One region of the Streptomyces sp. SAI-135 genome, then DNA from elsewhere that is predicted to be linked to it. Evidence: riboswitches for the same ligand, from Rfam matches in the RefSeq annotation. Region 1 holds a riboswitch; each other region holds the start of a gene.
The links. A riboswitch is a leader RNA that binds a small molecule or an ion and turns the genes downstream of it on or off. The one in region 1 is predicted to bind thiamine pyrophosphate.
Positions count from the first base shown of each region.

Region 1 (4,451 bases):
CGTCGAGGACACCGAGCGAGCCGATGATGACGCCGGCGAGCAGCAGACCGCTCATGTCGATCGTCGGATAGAGCCCGTGGATGAGCCCGGTGTTGTCGTCCGTGTTGCCGGTCAGCGCGGCCCAGTCGATGAACGCCGAGCCGAGGACGCCGATCAGCAACAGGGAGATCAACGTGCCCAGCACCGCCACTGAGGTGCGGGCGGACAGACCGTGACACATGTAAAGGGCGATCAGCATGATGGCGCTCGACCCGATCACCGCCACGACCAGCGGGTTCGAGCCCTGGAGAATCGCGGGCAGGATGAAGAAGTTCAGCACCATGAAGCTGATGGCCAATGCGACCAGCGCCATGACTCCGCGCAGCCGCCCGACGACCACCACGGCGAGCGCGAAGATGCCGGCGAGCAGACCCATTGGGAACCTGCGGTTCACGTCGGCGACCGAGTACTGCAGATCCCTGGGCGCCGAGGGCTCGTAGGCGACCACGACCTTCTGGCCCTCGTGCAACTGCCGTGTCTGGTCCGGCTGGACGATCTCGGTGAAGGTGCGGCCCTTGTCCTGGCCGGTGTCGACCCGGATCGTCGCCTTCTTGCAGGTGCCGTTCGCCTGCTGCTGGGCGGACGAGCCCTCGGCCGTGGAGGTGTCCCCGGTCGGGGTCTCCCCCGAGGCGTTCACCGACTTGCAGCTGACGCTCACGACCTTGCTGACCGTGGCCTGCTGGGTCTGCCGGTCGAAGCCGACGCCGGTGCGCTCGTGCGCCGGGGCTCCGCCGGGCCAGAGCACGAAGAGCCCCACCAGGACGGCCGCCCCGAACGGGATCAGGATGGCTGCGATGACCTTGCGCAGGTGTTTGGAGACGGGAGCCGCCGGCCCGTGACCATGGCCGTGCGAGTGGCCGTGCCCACCGCCGGAACCGGGCCCGCTCCCATGCCCGTGGCCGTCCCCGGGACCGTGCCCATGTCCGTCGCCGTGCCCACGCCCGTCGCCGGGGCCATAGCCCTGCCCCTCACCACCGTGACCCCCGCCGCCCCCCGGACCGCCGACGCTGCCCTGGCCGGCACGACCCGCGCCCTGATCGTGGCCGTGACCCTGGCCGTACCCGGGACCACCACCACGTCCGCCACCGGACCCCTGCCGCTGCCCCTGCTCATGCTCGTGCCAGCCGCCGACCCCGCCGTTTCCACCGGCTCCGCCGACTCCATCGGTCCCGCTCCCGCCGAAGCCCCGGCCGTCTCCGAAGCCCCGGCCGTCTCCGAAGCCGTCACGGGAGCCGCTGCCAGGGCCGTGTCCTGTACCGGGCCCAGGGCCGTTTCCGGAGCCCGGTCGGCGCGGGGGCTCGGGGGGCGGGTACGGGGGCTGATGCGTCGTGGTCACCGCCCGATCATCGCAAGAACGACAGGGGCCCCCTGTTCACCGCGCCCGAATTGACGCTAGCGTGGAGCCACCTTTTGTACACGCGGGAGCTCGGAGCACCGGGCTGAGAGGGCGCTGACCTCCGTCCCAGCGATGTTTCACGTGGAACGTCATCTCCAGCGAGTGACGTTCCCCACGAAATGTCGGCAGACGGAAACCGCTGCGTCGACCGCCGAACCTGTTACCGGGTAATGCCGGCGTAGGGAGTAGGTCTCATGACCAACAAGGACGCGCGCACGCCTGCCTCCGACCAGCTCGACGCGGAGGCCGGGAAGTCCATCGGCTGGCACAAGGCGTACATCGAGGGCTCACGCCCCGATCTGCGGGTGCCGGTCCGCCAGGTGCACCTCACCAACGGGCAGTCGGTCACGCTGTACGACACGTCGGGCCCGTACACCGATCCGCTCACCGAGACGGACGTCCGCCGGGGCCTCGTGCCACTGCGGGAGAACTGGATCATCGCCCGTGGGGACACCGAGGAGTACGCGGGCCGTCCCGTGCGCCCCGAGGACGACGGGATCAAGCACACCTCGCCCCGGGGCGGCCTGCGTAACCTCGACGCTGTCTTCCCGGGGCGGTCCCGCCAGCCGCGCCGTAGCCGTGACGGCCAGGCGGTCACCCAGCTCGCCTACGCACGCCGCGGCGAGATCACCCCCGAGATGGAGTACGTGGCCATCCGGGAGAACGTCTCTCCCGAGGTCGTTCGGGAGGAGATCGCGGCGGGCCGAGCGGTCCTCCCGGCGAACGTGAACCACCCGGAGATCGAGCCGATGATCATCGGCAAGCGGTTCCTGGTGAAGGTCAACGCCAACATCGGCAACTCCGCGGTGACCTCCTCCATCGAGGAGGAGGTCGAGAAGATGACCTGGGCGACCCGCTGGGGCGCCGACACGGTCATGGACCTGTCGACCGGCCGCAACATCCACACCACCCGTGAGTGGGTGCTGCGCAACTCCCCCGTCCCCATCGGCACGGTGCCGCTCTACCAGGCGCTGGAGAAGGTGGACGGCCGCGCCGAGGAACTGACCTGGGAGATCTACAAGGACACGGTCATCGAGCAGGCCGAGCAGGGCGTGGACTACATGACGGTCCACGCGGGCGTGCGCCTGCCGTACGTACCGCTGACGGCCAACCGCAAGACGGGCATCGTCTCGCGTGGTGGCTCGATCATGGCGGCCTGGTGCCTGGCGCACCACAAGGAGTCGTTCCTGTACGAGAACTTCGAGGAACTGTGCGAGATCCTCGCCGCCTACGACGTCACGTACTCGCTGGGAGACGGCCTCCGGCCCGGTTCGATCGCGGACGCCAACGACGAGGCGCAGTTCGCGGAGTTGCGCACGCTCGGGGAACTCAACCGGATCGCGAAGCGTTTCAACGTACAGACCATGATCGAGGGCCCGGGGCATGTCCCGATGCACAAGATCAAGGAGAACATCGACCTTCAGCAGGAGATCTGCGATGAAGCTCCGTTCTATACGCTCGGCCCGCTGACCACCGACGTCGCGCCGGCCTACGACCACATCACCTCCGGCATCGGCGCCGCGATGATCGCATGGTGGGGCACGGCGATGCTCTGCTACGTCACGCCCAAGGAGCACTTGGGCCTGCCCAACCGGGACGACGTCAAGACGGGGGTCATCACCTACAAGATCGCCGCCCACGCGGCCGACCTCGCCAAGGGACACCCGGGCGCCCAGGAGTGGGACGACGCCCTCTCCGACGCTCGGTTCGAATTCCGTTGGGAGGACCAGTTCAACCTGGCCCTCGACCCCGACACGGCCCGGGAGTTCCACGACGAGACCCTCCCGGCCGAACCGGCCAAGACGGCTCACTTCTGCTCCATGTGCGGGCCGAAGTTCTGCTCGATGAAGATCTCCCAGGACATCCGCCGACGCCACGGCGACAGTCAGGAGGAGATCGAGGAGGGCATGGCCCAGAAGTCGAAGGAGTTCGCGGCGGCGGGCAACCGGGTCTATCTGCCGATCACCGACTGAGAAGGCCAAACCGTCGACGGCCGAACCGTCAGCGGGTGAACCGTCGGCGAGTGGCCCGCGGCCGGGTCTTCGGCTTGCGCTCCCCGTGGTGGGGGCGCAAGCCGAGGGGCTGTGCCGGGTGCTACTCCCGGCTGGTGCTCCGGCCCCCCGAAGTCCGGGCTGGTGTAGTCCGGGCTGGTGAAGCTCGGACGGGCACCGGAGGCTCCGTCGTCCGGACTGCTGAAGCCGGGGCGGTCGTAGCCGAGGCTGGGCATCCGGCTGGTCGGTGCGGGTGGTGCCGTGTGGTGCAGTGCGGCGGTGCCGGGGTCGGCCAGGGCCTCCCTGAGGAAGGGGAGGAGACCCCGTTCCAGCAGCGCCTCGCGCCAGTCGTCCCTGGCCCGTGCCACCTCCTCGCTGAGCTCGCCGTACCCCGCGTCCGGCGAGGGCCGGTTGCGCAGCGCGGTGATCAGCAGGCCGACGGCGGCGACCAGGATGGCGGCCGCGGTCAGCGCGCCGAACACCCATCCGATAGTGATCATCGCGTGGGCGAACGCCGGCGGGGGGCTGAGCATCTGGAGGATGTAGCCCACGAGCAGGAAGATCGCCGCGGCGATTCCGGCGAGGACGGGCGTCAGGACGGCGGCGACGGCGACGGCGCCCGCACCGGCGGTCTCGGCGACCTCTCCCATGGTGGTGGCGAGCCCCATCGCACCCGTGCCCGACTCGGCGGGGCCGGGTTCGTGCACGGACGACAGGGTGGACGGCGTCGCCGGGCGGCGCTGTTCCTCGCGGACCTTCACGTAGTGCTGGTACTCGGTCGCCGCGGCCGCCGTGATGATCGCGGTGGCGTTGAGCGCCATGGTGCGCAGCTGTTCGGGATTCAGCCGCTGTCCGACGGCGGCCAGTTCGGGACGGTGTGGTGCGGAGCGCAGCGCCCCATCGAGGATCCGCTCGTACTCCTGGCGGTCCTCGCTGTGCAGGTGCTGCGGAACGCTGTTCATGTGCATCCCCCGATGCTCCGTAGGGCTTGGGGCTCGCATGACAACGAGCCGTCGGGCAGAAAC
Region 1 is NZ_JARXYP010000002.1:4,652,576-4,657,026, reverse strand. Features, by position in the region: gene M2163_RS25535 (YibE/F family protein) at 1-1,375, opposite strand, end outside; TPP riboswitch at 1,448-1,637, shown strand; gene thiC (phosphomethylpyrimidine synthase ThiC) at 1,630-3,408, shown strand; partial or broken gene M2163_RS25525 (hypothetical protein) at 3,537-4,394, opposite strand.

Region 2 (4,451 bases), 2.0 Mb from region 1:
GCCCGGGCAACCGCCCGCGTCGCCCCCTACGCCGTCGCCGCCTTCAGGGGCCTTGCCGGGTCCACCAGCAGTTGCGGGTTCATCTCCGTGCCCGCCTCGATCAGGCGGCGGCCCTGGGCCAGGTCGCGTGGGCGGCCCACGGCGAGGAGGGCCACCAGGCGGTTCTCGCGCAGCCAGCACACCGTCCAGGCGGGACCGGACGGCTCGCCGCGCCACAGGGTCGTGTCGGCGGAGGCGTGGTGGCCGACGTACTGGACGAAGCGGCCGAACTGCTCGGACCAGAAGTACGGGACCGGGTCGTAGACCGTGGGCGTCTCGCCCAGGATGTCGGCGGCCACCGTGCGGGGGCCCTGGAGGGCGTTGTCCCAGTGGTGGACCAGCAGGCGCTCGCCGTACCGGCGCGAGGGGAAGGAGGCGCAGTCGCCGACCGCGTAGACGTCCGGTACGGACGTGCGCAGCCGGTCGTCGGCGACGACCTCGCGGTGGGCGCCGAGCTCGATGCCCGAGCCGGCGAGCCAGGCCGTGGCGGGCCGGGCGCCGATCCCGACCACGACGGCCCCCGCGGCCAGCCGGGAGCCGTCGTCCAGGACGACCGCGCCGGGCTCGACGCGCTCCACGCGCGCGTGGGTGCGCAGGTCGGCCCCCGCGTCCGCGTACCAGGAGGTCATCGGCGCGGCCACCTCGGCGGGCAGCGCGCCGGCGAGCGGCCGGTCGGCGGCCTCCACGACCGTCACCGCGCAGCCCGCCTCGCGCGCGGCGGTGGCGAACTCGGCGCCGATCCAGCCCGCGCCGACGACCACGATGTCGTGCTGCCGGGCGAGCACGGGCCGCAGCCGCTCGGCGTCGTCCAGCGTGCGCAGCAGATGCACCCCGGGCACGCCCTCGGTGCCCGGCAGCCGGATCGGTTCGGCGCCGGTGGCGAGGACCAGGACGTCGTACGGGAAAGGCCCGGTCTCTGTGTCCAGTTCGTGTGCCTCGGGGCGCACGCCCAGCACCTCGCGGCCGAGCAGCAGTTCGATGCCGAGGGCCTCGAAGTCCACGTCGAAGGCGGAACCCTCGGCCTTGCCCAGCAGGACGGCCTTGGAGAGCGGCGGGCGGTCGTACGGCTGATGGGGTTCCGCGCCGATCAGGGTGACGGTTCCCGTGAAGCCCTGTTCGCGCAGGGCGACCGCGGTCTGGACCCCCGCCATGCCCGCGCCGACCACGACCACCCGCCGCTGCGCCTGCGTCTGCTCGCTCATTTGATCACCATAGTCAGCTGACAATCAGTCAGTCAGGAGTCGTGCGCAGTGACCTGCTCCACAACGCTCGTCCCGCTGCCCGGCTGCGACTCCCACTCCCACGTCTCCTCCAGCCGCACCCGGCCGTCGGGAAGCTCCACGACCGTCGAGACGCAGTGCCCGGAGGAGGTCGTCCCGTCCTGCTTGAGCTGGACGTACCGGAAGTCGAGCCGGTCCCCCGCGCGCGTGCCGACGAGATGTCCGCGCACGACGTCACCGCCCGCGTACTCGGCCCAGATCTCCCCGTCCTTCTCGTGGTAGGCGAACCGGGTCCGCGTACCCACCTGACCTGGGGCCTGATCGGCCACCGGGGCGAGGACGAGGCCGTCGAGCGAGCGGGGCATGGTGGAAGGCTCCCTTACAGAGGCACACGGGCACGGGCTAGGGTGGCCAACGTAGAGCACTCGCGGGAGCCCGGACGCACCGGGCTGAGAGGGAGGCTGGCGGCCTCCGACCGTACGAACCTGATCCGGGTCATGCCGGCGAAGGGAGGGGCTGGACGCCCATGTCCTCACGTACGTCAGACGTCCTCGTCGTCGGGGGCGGCATCATCGGCCTGGTCACGGCCTGGCGGGCCGCACAGCGCGGTCTGAGCACGGCCGTCGTGGACCCCGAACCGGGCGGCGGGGCCGCCCAGGTGGCCGCCGGGATGCTGGCCGCCGTCACCGAACTGCACTACGGCGAGCAGACCCTGCTGGGCCTGAACCTCGCCTCCGCCCACCGCTATCCGGCCTTCGCGGCGGAGCTCACCGAGCTGACCGGACACGACCTCGGCTACCGCCGCTGCGGCACACTCGCCGTCGCCCTGGACGCCGACGACCGCGCCCACCTGCGCGAACTGCACGCGCTCCAGCGGCAGTCGGGGCTGGAGTCGGAGTGGCTGTCCGGACGGGAGTGCCGGCGTCTGGAGCCGATGCTCGCGCCGGGCGTACGGGGCGGGCTGCGGGTGGACGGTGACCACCAGATCGATCCGCGCCGACTCACGCGCGCGTTGCTGGCCGCGTGCGAGCGGGCGGGTGTGACGTTCCACCGCGCGTGGGCGCACCGTCTGCGTGTCGTACGGGACCGGGCCGCCGGGATCGCCACCACGGACGGCGAGGAACTGGGGGCGGACCAGGTGGTGCTCGCCGCCGGAAGCCTCAGCGGCCGTCTGGAAGGGGTCCCTGAGGCCCTGCTGCCTCCTGTGCGGCCCGTGAAAGGGCAGGTGCTGCGCCTGACCGTGCCGCAGCGCCACGCGCCCTTCCTGAGCCGCACCGTGCGGGCCGTCGTGCGCGGCAGCCAGGTCTACCTGGTCCCCCGCGAGAGCGGCGAGCTGGTGATCGGCGCGACCAGCGAGGAACTGGGCTGGGACACCACGGTGACCGCGGGCGGGGTGTACGAGCTGCTGCGGGACGCACACGAACTGGTCCCCGGCATCACCGAGCTGCCGCTGACGGAGACCCGCGCGGGACTGCGCCCGGGCTCCCCGGACAACGCCCCGCTGCTCGGCCCGACGGAGCTGCCCGGTCTCCTGCTGGCCACCGGGCACTACCGCAACGGCGTGCTGCTGACGCCGGTCACCGGGGACGCGCTGGCCCACGCGCTGACCACCGGTGAACTGCCGGAGGTGGCCCGCCCGTTCACCCCGAGGCGTTTCCTGGAGTCCGTGGAGCAGCCCGCATGAACATCTCCGTCAACGGGGAGCCGCGCCAGTTCGCCCCCGGCACGGCTCTCGACACCGTCGTGCGGGCGCTGACGCCCGCGCCCTCCGGGGTGGCCGCCGCGCTCAACGAGACCGTCGTCCCGCGCGCCCAGTGGCCCTCGACCTCCCTCGCCGAGGGAGACCGCGTGGAAGTCCTCACCGCCGTCCAAGGAGGCTGACCCATGGCCGACGATCCCTTCGTCCTCGGCGGCACGTCCCTCTCGTCCCGGCTGATCATGGGCACGGGCGGGGCGCCCAGCCTGGAGGTGCTGGAGCGGGCCCTGGTCGCCTCCGGCACCGAGCTGACGACGGTCGCGATGCGGCGGGTGAACCCCTCGGTGCACGGCTCGGTGCTGTCCGTGCTGGAGAAGCTCGGCATCCGGGTGCTGCCCAACACCGCGGGCTGTTTCACCGCCGGGGAGGCCGTCCTGACGGCCCGTCTCGCGCGCGAGGCGCTCGGCACCGACCTGGTGAAGCTGGAGGTCATCGCCGACGAGCGCACCCTGCTGCCGGACCCCATAGAGCTGCTGGACGCGGCGGAGACCCTGGTCGACGACGGGTTCACGGTGCTGCCGTACACGAACGACGACCCGGTGCTGGCCCGCAAGCTGGAGGACGCGGGCTGCGCGGCGATCATGCCGCTGGGCTCGCCGATCGGCTCGGGCCTCGGTATCCGCAACCCGCACAACTTCCAGCTGATCGTCGAGCACGCGCGCGTGCCCGTGATCCTGGACGCGGGGGCGGGCACGGCGTCGGACGCGGCGCTGGCGATGGAACTGGGGTGCGCGGGTGTGATGCTCGCCTCGGCGGTGACGCGGGCACAGGAGCCGGAGCTGATGGCGCACGCGATGCGGCACGCGGTGGAGGCGGGCCGGCTGGCCCACCGGGCGGGGCGCATCCCCCGGCGGCATTTCGCCGAGGCGTCGTCCCCCGTGGAAGGCAGGGCCGTACTGGATCCGGAACGCCCGGCATTCTGAACACGCGTTCGATCCGGGACACGGGCAGGTGCGACCTCCGTCACAGGTCAGCTGCAGTACACCCCTGTGGCCGCCGAACCGGATGGACTGTCAGCCGCGGCTCGTACACTCGCCTGCGTGGATACGACGCTTCAGGACCCGCTGGTCGGGCAGGTGCTCGACGGCCGCTATCGCGTGGACGCGCGCATCGCGGTCGGCGGGATGGCCACGGTCTACCGGGCCCTGGACACCCGCCTGGACCGCGTGCTCGCGCTCAAGGTGATGCACCCCGCGCTGGCGGCGGACGGGACCTTCGTCGAGCGGTTCATCCGGGAGGCCAAGTCCGTCGCCCGGCTCGCCCACCCCAACGTGGTGCAGGTCTTCGACCAGGGCACCGACGGGCCGTACGTCTATCTCGCCATGGAGTACGTCGCCGGCTGCACCCTGCGTGACGTGCTGCGCGAGCGCGGGGCCCTGCAGCCGCGCGCCGCCCTGGACATCCTGGAGCCGGTGCTCGCCGCGCTGGGCGCCGCA
Region 2 is NZ_JARXYP010000002.1:2,683,516-2,687,966, forward strand. Features, by position in the region: gene M2163_RS16630 (FAD-dependent oxidoreductase) at 27-1,241, opposite strand; gene M2163_RS16635 (hypothetical protein) at 1,274-1,624, opposite strand; TPP riboswitch at 1,677-1,788, shown strand; gene thiO (glycine oxidase ThiO) at 1,786-2,943, shown strand; gene thiS (sulfur carrier protein ThiS) at 2,940-3,140, shown strand; gene M2163_RS16650 (thiazole synthase) at 3,144-3,938, shown strand; gene pknB (Stk1 family PASTA domain-containing Ser/Thr kinase) at 4,056-4,451, shown strand, end outside.
Region 2: another riboswitch for thiamine pyrophosphate. It lies ahead of thiO (glycine oxidase ThiO); the one in region 1 lies ahead of thiC (phosphomethylpyrimidine synthase ThiC).

Region 3 (4,451 bases), 1.9 Mb from region 1:
CGTGCGCTCGGAGAAAGGGGATCAAGTGAAGCGGTATCTGCGTCAACTTGAACCATGTTGAAATGCTCGTATCGCGAAGGGTCTTCGGCGAGAAGAGCATCGATGACTTGCTCTGCGAGAGGACGCATCTCGACGTTGTCGTGCAGTGATGCTAGATACGGAGCCAGATCGGCAGGTGACTCTTTTTCCAGTTTCCTCAAGAAATTGAATAGGAGGTCAACTCGCCCCAAGCCCGAGTCTCCAACCGGCTCGTTCAGAATCTTCCCCGCCTGGCTCAGCAGATATGCGGCCAATTCGTAGTGGTTGAGGAATCGTCCACTTCTGGCGACTCGATTCTTACTCGCTTCTTGCAGCATTTTGAGCGACATCTCGCCAGCGATCACCAGACCATTGAGTTGGTCTAGGATCGCCTTTTCTGCGTCGGACAATTCGCCCGACAGTGGCTTATAGTCGAGATCATGCTCAACCTCTGACCATGCGTGCATAAGTACTGAAGCGACCTGCACTTCGACACGCGCCTTCGCGTATCGCTTATCCAAATCGACTAGCTCGCGTTCCTTGAGCCTAACTCGATAGTGGGTTGCCGAATATCCGGAGAACTCTTTTCCGGGTGGCCTCTCGTTCGATTCAGGAAAATCCTTCTTCTCCGTCACGTCGAGCAGGCGATTGACGGCTTTTTCTACCTGGTCTTGTTCACCTGGGAAATAGAGCGCGATGCGGACGCCCGCCAGATCGACGATATCGTCGTAGACGTCTTCTACATTCGTGTACTTCTTTTTAGGTGCTCGTTGGCGGCACTTTTCTTCTAGGCGCTTGATGTCCTTCGCGCGGTGAGTGACGATACAGCGGACACCTGACTCCTTGAGGTCTCTTTCCAGGGCTTGAGCAACTAGTTCTGCTGCCCGGTTGTAGAAGTCGTACTCCTTTGCATAGCGTGCAAGGAAGTGATCAACGATTTCCATGGCTCCCCCACAGGCACAGCTTCAGCTTTTCGGTTCTGCTCCTACGCGTACACGTAGGATGCCGTAAGGAGGGGCTGGCGCGGAGGGTGAACGCCCTACAAGGTGCCCTTGTACGGCTGACCTACGCCAGCTCGAAGCGGAGGTCACGGTCAAGTTCCCTCTGAGCGGAGAGTCGCGTGCCGCAGATTGTGCCCGCGACCGCTGAGCCAGCCCCCTGGGCCGTCCCTGGGCCGTCCGAAGCCAGCCAACGCCGACAGACGGTACCCACGGGTGACCACCCCCACCCCGCTCCGGCCTGGGCCCCCGCCGTTGATCTGCCACACTGGAAGGGTTATGCCTGCACCCGGAGAACTCACTTTCGTCGCCCCCCGCGGAGCCAAGAAGCCGCCGCGGCATCTCGCTGATCTCACTCCTGCCGAGCGCAAGGAGGTCGTGGCCGGGATCGGGGAGAAGCCGTTTCGTGCCAAGCAGCTCTCGCAGCACTACTTCGCGCGGTACGCGCACGACCCGGCGGAGTGGACGGACATCCCGGCCGGCTCGCGCGGCAAGCTGCAGGAGGCGTTGCTTCCCGAGCTCATGACCGTCGTACGGCATCTGTCGACCGACCAGGGGACCACGCGCAAGACGCTGTGGCGGCTGTTCGACGGGACGCTCGTGGAGTCGGTGCTGATGCGGTACCCGGACCGGGTGACCATGTGCATCAGTTCGCAGGCCGGCTGCGGGATGAACTGTCCCTTCTGCGCCACCGGGCAGGCGGGGCTGGACCGGAATCTGTCCACCGCCGAGATCGTCCACCAGATCGTCGACGGGATGCGGGCGCTGCGGGACGGGGAGGTTCCGGGGGGACCGGCGCGGCTCTCCAACATCGTCTTCATGGGGATGGGCGAGCCGCTCGCCAACTACAAGCGGGTGACGCAGTCCATCCGCGCGCTCACCGATCCCGCCCCCGACGGGCTCGGGCTGTCGCAGCGCGGCATCACTGTGTCGACCGTCGGGCTCGTGCCGGCCATTCACCGGTTCGCCGACGAAGGGTTCAAGTGCCGGCTCGCGATCTCCCTGCACGCCCCCGACGACGAGCTGCGCGACACCCTCGTCCCCGTGAACACACGGTGGAAGGTGCGCGAGGTCCTCGACGCCGGGTTCGAGTACGTCGAGAAGTCCGGGCGGCGGCTCAGCATCGAGTACGCGCTCATCCGGGACATCAATGACCAGGCGTGGCGCGGGGACCGGCTCGGGCGGCTGCTCAAGGGCAAGCCCGTGCACGTCAATCTCATCCCCCTGAACCCCACCCCGGGGTCGAAGTGGACGGCCTCCCGGCCCGAGGACGAGAAGGCGTTCGTCGAGGCCATCGCCGCCCATGGCGTGCCGGTGACGATCCGGGACACCCGTGGTCAGGAGATCGACGGGGCCTGTGGTCAGCTCGCCGCCACCGAGCGGTAGTCTGACGTTCGTACGTACATCTGCATATCCGACAGGGGAGCGCGACAGCGCTGAGAGTGCGGCGATCGGGCCGCAGACCCTCTGAACCTCGCCCAGGTCATTCTGGGTAGGAAGTTCGGTCATCACCGTGAACAACAAGAAGTTCTTCGCTGCCGTCGTCGGCCTCGGCCTGGTCACGCTGTCCGCGTGCGGATCCTCGTCCGACGACAGCACCGGCTCCGGCTCCGGCTCCGGCTCCAAGACCGTCACCCTGGTCAGCCACGACTCCTGGGCGGTCTCCAAGAACGTCCTCGCCGACTTCGAGAAGAAGTCCGGCTACAAGGTCAAGGTCCTGGAGGACGGCGACGCCGGGCAGGCCGTCAACAAGGCCATCCTCACCAAGGACAACCCGCAGGGCGACGTCTTCTTCGGCGTCGACAACACCCTGCTCTCCCGCGCGCTCGACAACGGGCTCTTCCAGTCCTACGAGGCCAAGGGCGCCGACACGATCAAGGCGGGGTACCGCGTCGACGGCGACAAGGTCACCCCTGTCGACACCGGCGACATCTGCGTCAACTACGACAAGGCCTGGTTCACCGAGCACAAGCTCCAGCCGCCGACGTCGTACGACGATCTGATCAAGCCCGCCTACAAGAACCTCCTCGTCACCGAGAACGCCTCCACCTCTTCGCCGGGCCTCGGCTTCTTGCTCGGGACCGCCGCGAAGTACGGGGATGGAGGCTGGGAGGGCTACTGGGCGAAGCTCAAGGACAACGGCGTCAAGGTCGTCGACGGCTGGGAGCAGGCCTACAACGAGGAGTTCTCCGGGTCGGCCGGAGGCAAGAAGGCCAAGGCCGACCGGCCGCTCGTCGTCTCGTACGCCTCCTCGCCGCCCGCCGAGGTGATCTACGCCGACCCGAAGCCCACCACCGCGCCCACCGGGGTCGCGGACGGCACCTGCTTCCGGCAGACCGAGTACGCCGGGCTGCTCAGCAACGCCGAGAACAGCAAGGGCGGCAAGGCGCTCCTGGACTTCCTGCTCACCAAGGAGTTCCAGGAGGACATGCCGCTCAACATGTTCGTGTACCCGGTCGTCGAGGGCGCCCAGGTGCCCGCCGAGTTCACGAAGTACGGTCCGCAGGCCAAGGATCCCGAGACCATGGACCCGGCGAAGATCGCCGACCACCGTGACGACTGGGTCAAGTCGTGGACCTCGCTGGTTCTGAAGTAAGGCCCCGCAAGCCCCTCCACAACGCGGCGGCGCGGCTCGCACTCGTGGCCGTGCCCGTCGCGTTCTTCGCCGTCTTCTTCGCCTATCCCGTCGCCGCGATCGTCACGCGCGGGCTCAAGGCCGGCGGGACCTGGCAGTTCGGCCGGATCACCGAGGTCCTCGCCCAGCCGGACATCCGGCACGTGCTGTGGTTCACCACCTGGCAGGCGCTCGCCTCCACTGCGCTCACGCTCCTGATCGCGCTCCCCGGCGCGTACGTCTTCGCGCGCTTCGACTTCCCCGGCAAGCAGCTCCTGCGGGCCGTGGTCACCGTCCCCTTCGTGCTGCCGACGGTCGTCGTCGGCACGGCCTTCCTGGCGTTGGTCGGCCGCGGCGGGCTGCTGGACGAGTGGTGGGGCGTACGGCTGGACACCACCGTGTGGGCGATCCTGCTCGCGCACGTCTTCTTCAACTACGCGGTGGTCGTACGGACCGTCGGCGGATTGTGGGCCCAGCTGGACCCGCGCCAGGAGGAGGCCGCGCGCATGCTGGGCGCGTCCCGGCTCAGGGCCTGGCGGACGGTCACCCTGCCCGCCCTCGCGCCCGCCGTGGCCGCTGCCGCGCTGATGGTCTTCCTGTTCACGTTCACCTCCTTCGGAGTCGTGCAGATCCTCGGCGGGCCGACCTTCTCGACCCTGGAAGTGGAGATCTACCGGCAGACCTCCGAGATCTTCGACCTGTCCACGGCCGCCGTGCTGACGCTGATCCAGTTCGTCGCGGTGGGCGCGGTCCTCGCCGTGCACGCGTGGACCGTGCGGCGCCGGGAGACCGCGCTGCGGCTCGTGGACGCGTCCGTGACT
Region 3 is NZ_JARXYP010000002.1:6,525,003-6,529,453, forward strand. Features, by position in the region: gene M2163_RS34210 (RelA/SpoT domain-containing protein) at 1-962, opposite strand, end outside; gene rlmN (23S rRNA (adenine(2503)-C(2))-methyltransferase RlmN) at 1,296-2,402, shown strand; TPP riboswitch at 2,426-2,533, shown strand; gene M2163_RS34220 (thiamine ABC transporter substrate-binding protein) at 2,530-3,612, shown strand; gene M2163_RS34225 (iron ABC transporter permease) at 3,657-4,451, shown strand, end outside.
Region 3: another riboswitch for thiamine pyrophosphate. It lies ahead of M2163_RS34220 (thiamine ABC transporter substrate-binding protein); the one in region 1 lies ahead of thiC (phosphomethylpyrimidine synthase ThiC).